DNA from 2 places in the Paenibacillus sp. FSL K6-1217 genome. Region 2 is predicted to be linked to the other one. Evidence: a T-box and tRNA genes for the amino acid it is inferred to sense, from the RefSeq annotation. Region 2 holds a T-box; the other holds one or more tRNA genes.
What was found. A T-box is a leader RNA that pairs with one kind of tRNA and senses whether it is charged. The one in region 2 lies ahead of pheS (phenylalanine--tRNA ligase subunit alpha), so its partner is inferred to be a tRNA-Phe.
Positions count from the first base shown of each region.

Region 1: it has a tRNA-Phe gene. The T-box ahead of pheS (phenylalanine--tRNA ligase subunit alpha) is inferred to sense a tRNA for this amino acid. The anticodon was not compared.

Region 1 covers NZ_CP150271.1:4,005,811-4,010,210, reverse strand. Annotated here, with positions in the region: rRNA gene MHH28_RS17650 (23S ribosomal RNA) at 1-1,516, shown strand, start outside; tRNA gene MHH28_RS17645 (tRNA-Asn) at 1,578-1,653, shown strand; tRNA gene MHH28_RS17640 (tRNA-Ser) at 1,657-1,746, shown strand; tRNA gene MHH28_RS17635 (tRNA-Glu) at 1,898-1,969, shown strand; tRNA gene MHH28_RS17630 (tRNA-Val) at 1,975-2,050, shown strand; tRNA gene MHH28_RS17625 (tRNA-Met) at 2,083-2,159, shown strand; tRNA gene MHH28_RS17620 (tRNA-Asp) at 2,230-2,307, shown strand; tRNA gene MHH28_RS17615 (tRNA-Phe) at 2,329-2,404, shown strand; tRNA gene MHH28_RS17610 (tRNA-Thr) at 2,420-2,495, shown strand; tRNA gene MHH28_RS17605 (tRNA-Tyr) at 2,502-2,587, shown strand; tRNA gene MHH28_RS17600 (tRNA-Trp) at 2,593-2,666, shown strand; tRNA gene MHH28_RS17595 (tRNA-His) at 2,694-2,769, shown strand; tRNA gene MHH28_RS17590 (tRNA-His) at 2,818-2,893, shown strand; tRNA gene MHH28_RS17585 (tRNA-Gln) at 2,913-2,987, shown strand; tRNA gene MHH28_RS17580 (tRNA-Gly) at 2,994-3,068, shown strand; tRNA gene MHH28_RS17575 (tRNA-Cys) at 3,075-3,148, shown strand; tRNA gene MHH28_RS17570 (tRNA-Leu) at 3,162-3,240, shown strand; gene MHH28_RS17565 (CynX/NimT family MFS transporter) at 3,514-4,400, opposite strand, start outside.
Region 2 covers NZ_CP150271.1:7,115,451-7,119,850, forward strand. Annotated here, with positions in the region: gene MHH28_RS31190 (diguanylate cyclase domain-containing protein) at 1-1,541, opposite strand, end outside; T-box leader at 2,144-2,431, shown strand; gene pheS (phenylalanine--tRNA ligase subunit alpha) at 2,491-3,522, shown strand; gene pheT (phenylalanine--tRNA ligase subunit beta) at 3,870-4,400, shown strand, end outside.

The DNA.
Region 1 (4,400 bases), 3.1 Mb from region 2:
GGCGTAGTCGAAGGACAACAGTTTGAAATTACTGTACCACCGTAATCCGCTATGAGCGATGGGGTGACGCAGGAGGGTAGTGACGCGGACTGATGGATGTCCGTCTAAGCAGTGAGGCTGGTGTGCAGGCAAATCCGCACACTACTAAGGCTGGGCTGTGATGGGGAGCGAAAATTATAGTAGCGAAGGTCATGATCTCACACTGCCAAGAAAAGCCTCTAGTCAGGAGAAGGTGCCCGTACCGCAAACCGACACAGGTAGGCGAGAAGAGAATTCTAAGGCGCGCGGAAGAACTCTCGTTAAGGAACTCGGCAAAATGACCCCGTAACTTCGGGAGAAGGGGTGCCTCGGTAGGGTGAATAGCCCGAGGGGGCCGCAGTGAAAAGGCCCAAGCGACTGTTTAGCAAAAACACAGGTCTGTGCGAAGCCGCAAGGCGAAGTATACGGGCTGACGCCTGCCCGGTGCTGGAAGGTTAAGGGGAGCGGTTAGGAGCAATCCGAAGCTGTGAACCGAAGCCCCAGTAAACGGCGGCCGTAACTATAACGGTCCTAAGGTAGCGAAATTCCTTGTCAGGTAAATTCTGACCCGCACGAATGGCGTAACGACTTGGGCGCTGTCTCAACGAGAGATCCGGTGAAATTTTAATACCTGTGAAGATGCAGGTTACCCGCGACAAGACGGAAAGACCCCATGGAGCTTTACTGCAGCTTGATATTGAATTTGGGTACGATCTGTACAGGATAGGTGGGAGCCGTTGAGGCAGGAGCGCAAGCTTCTGCGGAGGCGCCGTTGGGATACCACCCTGATCGTATCTAGGTTCTAACCTGGTGCCCTTATCGGGTACGGGGACCGTGTCAGGCGGGCAGTTTGACTGGGGCGGTCGCCTCCTAAAGAGTAACGGAGGCGTTCAAAGGTTCCCTCAGAATGGTTGGAAATCATTCGCAGAGTGCAAAGGCATAAGGGAGCTTGACTGCGAGACCTACAAGTCGAGCAGGGACGAAAGTCGGACTTAGTGATCCGGTGGTACCGCATGGAAGGGCCATCGCTCAACGGATAAAAGCTACCCTGGGGATAACAGGCTTATCTCCCCCAAGAGTCCACATCGACGGGGAGGTTTGGCACCTCGATGTCGGCTCATCGCATCCTGGGGCTGAAGTAGGTCCCAAGGGTTGGGCTGTTCGCCCATTAAAGCGGTACGCGAGCTGGGTTCAGAACGTCGTGAGACAGTTCGGTCCCTATCTGTCGTGGGCGCAGGAAATTTGAGAGGAGCTGTCCTTAGTACGAGAGGACCGGGATGGACGTACCGCTGGTGCATCAGTTGTTCCGCCAGGAGCATGGCTGAGTAGCTACGTACGGACGGGATAAGCGCTGAAAGCATCTAAGCGTGAAGCCCCCCTCAAGATGAGATTTCCCAGTATGTAAGACCCCTTGAAGACGACGAGGTAGATAGGTTGGAGGTGGAAGTGCAGCAATGCATGGAGCTGACCAATACTAATCGGTCGAGGGCTTATCCAATTTCTAATACACAGATTCGTTTCGGATTCAGTTTTCAGGCGATCAAGCCTGATATGTATATTCCCTGATAGCTCAGTTGGTAGAGCACTCGACTGTTAATCGAGTTGTCACAGGTTCGAGTCCTGTTCGGGGAGCCATATGGAGAGGTGTCCGAGTTTGGCCGAAGGAGCACGATTGGAAATCGTGTAGGCGCCACAAGCGTCTCGAGGGTTCGAATCCCTCTCTCTCCGTAGCGTTACCTCCCTGCAAAGGGATGAGAACCCTCAGTGGTTCGTTGGAGCATAGGCTTCGATAGCACTGCATCGCAATCTCGCAACGAAGTGAAGAGTATCCCTCTCTCTCCGTAGCATTACTTTTCACTGAGTACTTTTTACACAGCATGGCTCGTTGGTCAAGGGGTTAAGACACCTCCCTTTCACGGAGGTAACATGGGTTCGAATCCCATACGAGTCATATATGGAGGCTTAGCTCAGCTGGGAGAGCATCTGCCTTACAAGCAGAGGGTCGGGGGTTCGAACCCCTCAGCCTCCACCATCTATCTTAACCGAATAGATATTGTACAATGACGCGGGGTGGAGCAGCCCGGTAGCTCGTCGGGCTCATAACCCGAAGGCCGCAGGTTCAAATCCTGCCCCCGCAACCAATCCCCACAAAGTGAAGATTTGCTCTGTAGCATATTCCGAATACTTTCCGGGGGCCCCAAGTGTCAACATGGAACCGTGGTGTAGTTGGCCTAACATGCCTGCCTGTCACGCAGGAGATCGCGGGTTCGAATCCCGTCGGTTCCGCCATTTTTACAAAATTTATTTTATGGCTCGGTAGCTCAGTCGGTAGAGCAAAGGACTGAAAATCCTTGTGTCGGGGGTTCGATTCCCTCCCGCGCCACCATACACAACTTAATATGCCGGTGTAGCTCAATTGGTAGAGCAACTGACTTGTAATCAGTAGGTTGGGGGTTCAAGTCCTCTCGCCGGCACCATACCGTGGAGGCTTAGCGAAGTGGCCAAACGCATCAGACTGTAAATCTGCTCACGTACGTGTTCGGTGGTTCGAATCCATCAGCCTCCACCATTTTTAGGGGCATAGTTTAAAGGTAGAACAACGGTCTCCAAAACCGTTGGTGTGGGTTCAATTCCTGCTGCCCCTGCCAAGTAATTTCATATAAAAGAATCATATGGCGACCGTGGCGAAGGGGTTAACGCACCGGATTGTGGTTCCGGCATTCGTGGGTTCGAGACCCATCGGTCGCCCCATTTCTTTTATAAGAATTACATAGCAATACAACTTAAAAGCTTCACATGGCGACCGTGGCGAAGGGGTTAACGCACCGGATTGTGGTTCCGGCATTCGTGGGTTCGAGACCCATCGGTCGCCCCATTTTCTTTTAAAAATATATTGGGGATTAGCCAAGCGGTAAGGCAACGGACTTTGACTCCGTCATTCATAGGTTCGATTCCTATATCCCCAGCCATTATATGCGGACGTGGCTCAGCGGTAGAGCATCGCCTTGCCAAGGCGAGGGTCGCGGGTTCGATTCCCGTCGTCCGCTCCATTTTTCGGTGCCATAGCCAAGTGGTAAGGCAAAGCTCTGCAAAAGCTTTATCCCCAGTTCAAATCTGGGTGGCACCTCCATTTTTAAATATTTGCCGGCGTGGCGGAATGGCAGACGCGCTCGACTCAAAATCGAGTGGGAAACCGTGGAGGTTCGAGTCCTCTCGCCGGTATCTGTTAAAAGAGTCCATCAGAGATATTCTCTGGTGGGCTTTTTTATTGTCTGCATGCCCAGAGGCACGCATTATCTGGTATATCGGGCACAGGGACAAAACTGAGGCGCCAGCATCGTTCATTTGCAGGATGATTTTGTTCTTTGAGCTTTCGTACCTTATCCCATATGTATCTGAGAACAAGAACTGGCCCTGTGTATTTTACTACACAGGGCCGGTTTCTTTTAATTTATATGTCATCTGCTTACATGTTAAGTCATTTATATCATGAACTTACTTCGTAGAACCCACAAATTGATTTCTAGCCGCACCTAGACCCACGATACCGAGTAGAGCAGATGCACCAACCAATATCAGGAGGGGAGCGCTCCAACTATGACTGGCGTCATGCAAGTATCCAATCAGCGCTGGGCCAATGGCTGCCAGCAGATAGCCGATGGATTGAGCCATGCCCGATAATTCAGCCGCCTGATGGGCACTTTGGGTACGCAAGCCGAAGAACATCATAGATAAGCCGAAGGCAAAGCCCGCTCCGATTCCAAGAATAATAACCCACAACAGAAGCAGATCGATACTGCTGTACAGAAGGCCAAGTGTTCCGGTCAAAAGTAGGATTGTTGTAATAACCACTAATAAGCGTTGGCTGGACATGCGACCTGCCAGAATAGGAACGATAAATGCAAAGGGGAGCGAAGCCATAATCAGAACCGAGAGAAACCAGCCGGATTGGCTTGAACTGATGCCTTGTTCTTTCAAGATTTCAGGCAGCCATGCCACCAGCACATAGAAAATGGCCGATTGTATTCCCATAAAAAGTGTCACCTGCCAAGCTAGTGGAGAGCGCCAGATATTGACCTGACGGTTGTTACCTGCACTGTTGGCAACAACGGCTGGTTGTGCTGGATTTTTAAGCTGAGGTATCCAAAAGAGAACGGAGATGACGCTAAGTATCCCCCATACGCCCAAAGCACCTTGCCAGTTCATGCCTGCCCCCACGGCTAAGGGAATACTAATACCGGAGGCAATCGCCCCGCATAAATTCATGGAAACCGAATAAACCCCTGTCATCGTACCCATTTGCTGCGGAAACTCCCGTTTAATCAGGCTGGGAAGTAATACATTACATATGGTAATAGCAAACCCCAGGATTGCAGTTCCTA
Region 2 (4,400 bases):
CCATGGTTCTTGGAGCGGTACATCGCAAGATCGGCGGCACGGAGCAGCTCGTTGATGCTGCTGCCGTGCTGCGGATACAGGGCCACGCCGATGCTGGCAGAGGTATGGAAGCTGGAGCCCTGGTTGACGGACCAGGATTTGTTGAACAGCTGGAGCAGACGGTTCAGCAGCTCGTCCAGCATTTGCGGGCTGGTGAACCGGTGCAGCACCACGGCGAATTCATCCCCGCCGATCCGGAAGGCCTGGCCGGAGCCCTTCACAGTCTGCTGCAGCTCCCGGGAGAGCAGCTGCAGGAATTCATCGCCGGCCAAGTGGCCAAGCGTATCATTCAGCTGCTTGAACCTGTCGCAGTCCAGCAGCGCCACGGCGATCTCCTGTCTGCGTTCCTCGGGCTGGTTGATCAGGTTCTCCATGTACATTTTGAAATGGGCCCGGTTCGGAATGGCGGTCAGATGATCATAGAAGGCCAGCTTGTGCAGCCGCTCCTCATATTGCTTGCGCTGGGTAATCTCACGGGATACCAGCATGAACTGCGCCGGGAAATTGCGGCTGCCCGCAATAGGGGTAACCTTGGTCTCCAGCCAGACCCAGTGCCCTTCGGCTGAACGCATGCGCAGCTCGGATATTCTCGGTGTCGACTGCACTACACTCTTCAGCTTGGCCCAGGAGATTTCGGCTTCCCGGATATAGTTGGAGAGCGGCGCCCCTTTGCTCGGCACATAACCCAGTGCAGCGGCATGGGAAGGGGACGCATACAGGATAAGACCGTTCGGGTCAGTCAGCACAATGAAATCAGACATCGTCTCCCCGATCAGCTGATAGAGTGACTTCTCATCCTGCATTTCATTCTGCAGGGAGATCAGTCTGCGGCTGAGATAGATGATGACCAGAACCAGCAGGAACAGGAAGACGGAGTAGACGGCGAACAGGGAGCTTTTGAGATTATTGAACTCCGTCATCACCTGGCTGGCATAGCTGTCGATTCTGGCCTCTGCCTCATCCAGACTGTGGCGAACCTCACTGAGCTCCGTATGTATCGAGAGGGCAGAGTAGGAGGCAGGATTCCAGCTGTTCTGGACCCGCTGCGAGATTAGTTCCCGGCCGTTATCCCTCCATGCGGTAAGCGTGGCCCCGAAGTGATCCAGCTCAGCTCTCAGCTCGTCCAGCAGCAGCTCGCTCTGCTTCATTCCATTGAACGGGCTCTTCACGGAATCCAGATTGTAGCGGGCAGTACTGATTCGCTGCAGCGCCTGGGCATTATTATCCTCGAATTCCTGCGACAGCGTACTGCGCTGCGCACTGCTGAGCGCCCCGCTGATTGTGGTCTGAAGCGCTAGGCCTGCCTGATACAGATCCCGGTCGGCGTTCAGAATGAGCTCGGAATTCTGGTAGACGTCACTGTATAGGGAGTCGGATAATTTGTTCATCGTATGATTCAGAATCAGCAGCGAGGCCACACTAATGCCAACCAGAAGCACGGCGATAGAGGTGAATAATAGAATTAATCTGCGTGTACTTGTGTTTTCCGAAAAAACGGCCACTGTCATCCTCTCCCCGCACAGAACTTTTGCAAATCTCATGAGTGTAGCATTGGTGCATGCGAGACTTATCCTTATGCGGATTATGGCGTCTTGCAGGCATGTAAGAGAGTATCTGTTAGCGAGTCCTAGAAAGCAGGGGAAGAAGGAGGCAATGGAAAGAATAAATTCCGGTTAGATCGCGGTTCTTTTCACCAGTATATAGGACATCCCTTAAGCAGAGCAATTGCTGAAAAATAATAAGCCCCGTCAGCTTTCGCTGCCGGATGTACAGGCCGTGAAGCGGACCATGGAGCCGGTATGAAAGCAGTGGGGACCTATCCGTTACAGCCGATACAAAGAACCATTATGTATACCTTACTACTATGTAAAAGGTATTCTAACCTTTGAGTCCTATTACCCACTTTTACTGCAAACGATACCCCCATGGTATCAATTGTGCATTAAATATGCGGAAAACGGGCAGAGTTGCAGGCCCGTATCCTCCTGATCCCGGCCATGTGTACCCAGAACGTATTCTGGCTTGTCAAAATGTCTGTTTTTGCATATAATAGATGGACATATCTTCCCAAGTGGAGGATCGAAGTGTAGAGGTTATAATCCTTATAAATGCATTGATGGAGAAGAGTACGCAGTGCCTGGCTTACAGGGAGGAAGCGCCGCAGATTGAGAGCGTTTCTAAGAGAGCAGAGCTGCCGAAGTTCACTCCGGAGCAGTTCCCTGAATTCCGTTCAAGGCTTCCTTGAGCGTGATAGTAGGGGGGACCGGCCGCAGACCGTTAATTCTGTATAAAGTGAGACAGGTCTCCGCAGTACCATAAGAGGGAATATTGCTCTTAAGGGAAGCGTACGGCCGTCTAACAAGGGTGGTACCACGGTCTTTTCGTCCCTTTACCGGGAGGAAAGGCCTTTTTTTGTTGAACAATACGAGATTTGAGGGGGCAGTACAAGCCATGAAAGACAAATTGGAAGCACTGAAGGCCGAGGCGCTGACGAAGCTGCAGGCGGTAAACGATCCGCAGATTCTGAATGAGCTGCGCGTCAAATACCTTGGCAAAAAAGGCGAGCTGACAGAGGTTCTGCGCGGGATGGGCGGACTAAGCGCGGAGGAGCGTCCGGTGATCGGCCAAGTGGCCAATCTGGTGCGCAGTGCCATTGAAGAGGTGATCGGCGCCAAGCAGGAGCTGTTCCAGCAGCAGGAGACAGAGAGCCGCCTGAATGCGGAGAAGATCGATGTGACCCTGCCGGGCCGCGGCATGCCGCAGGGCGGAATTCATCCGCTCAGCCGGGTGATCCAGGAGATCGAGGATATTTTCATCGGCATGGGCTACAAGGTGGCAGAAGGTCCGGAAGTGGAGACGGATTATTACAACTTCGAGGCGCTGAACCTTCCGAAGAACCATCCGGCCCGCGATATGCAGGATTCCTTCTATATTACGGATGATATTCTGATGCGCACACAGACCTCGCCGGTTCAGATCCGTACGATGCAGGCCATGAACGGGGAGCCGGTCAAGGTCATCTGTCCGGGCAAGGTGTTCCGCCGCGACGACGACGATGCGACCCACTCCTTCCAGTTCCATCAGATTGAAGGTCTGGTGATCGGCCGCAATATCCGCATGAGCGACCTGAAGGGGACCCTGCAGCAGTTCATGAAGGAGATGTTCGGACCCAGCGCGGGAATCCGTCTGCGCCCAAGCTTCTTCCCGTTCACCGAGCCCAGCGTTGAGGTGGATGTGAGCTGCTTCAAATGCGGCGGCGAAGGCTGCCGTCTCTGCAAGCAGAGCGGCTGGCTGGAGATTCTCGGCGCCGGTATGGTCCACCCGAATGTGCTGCGGATGGGCGGTTATGATCCTGAAGTCTACAGCGGCTTCGCATTCGGCATGGGTGCTGAGCGGATTGCCATGCTGAAGTACGGCATCGATGATATCCGTTACTTCTACACGAATGATATGGGCTTTGTGAAGCAGTTCAAGGGTATTTAGGGATTTGGCGGGTGTGTGCGGGGCTCGGGTGGTGAATTGAAAAGGTAGTGGGCTGCTGATTACTTGGGGACATGAACTGCAATAGAAAGAACCGGAGGGGAATTTTGGAACTGGAGGAGCGATAGCGACCGCCTTTAGGATTGGATTTCTACTGCAGCCAGCAGTGTAATCGGGAAATTCAATCCTAACAGCGGCCGGAAGTCCAAATATTCTCTGGAGGTTTTGCTAGTGCAGGATGCTTCGAAGTAAGCTAGGGAGCGCCCCGGCCTTTGCTTCGCCTTCTGCGTGCCCCGGCGCAGGCCGGCATGGAGATCAATACATCTGAAACAAAAAGGAAGTGTGCGATTATGAAAGTATCAACCGCCTGGCTGGCCGATTATATATCGCTGGAAGGGGTGACCGCGGATGAGCTGGCGGACAAAATCACCACCGCCGGCATCGAGATTGACGGAGTAGAGCGCCGCAACAAAGGAATATCCGGCATTGTGACCGGTTATGTGAAATCCAAAGAGAAGCACCCGGACGCCGATAAGCTGAATATCTGCATCGTTGATGCAGGGCAGGGCGAGGATCTGCAGATCGTCTGCGGAGCGAAGAATGTTGCGGCAGGCCAGAAGGTTCCGGTCGCGCTGGTGGGTGCCAAGCTGCCGGGCCTGGAGATCAAAAAAGCCAAGCTGCGGGGCGTGCTGTCGCAGGGGATGATCTGCTCGGCCAAAGAGCTGGGCCTGAACGACAAGCTGCTGCCCAAAGAGCTGCAAGAGGGCATTCTGGTGCTGCCTGAGCAGACTGAGGTGGGCCAGGATATTCTTAAGGTGCTGGGCCTGAATGACGAAATCCTTGACTTCGACCTGACACCTAACCGTTCCGACTGTCTAAGC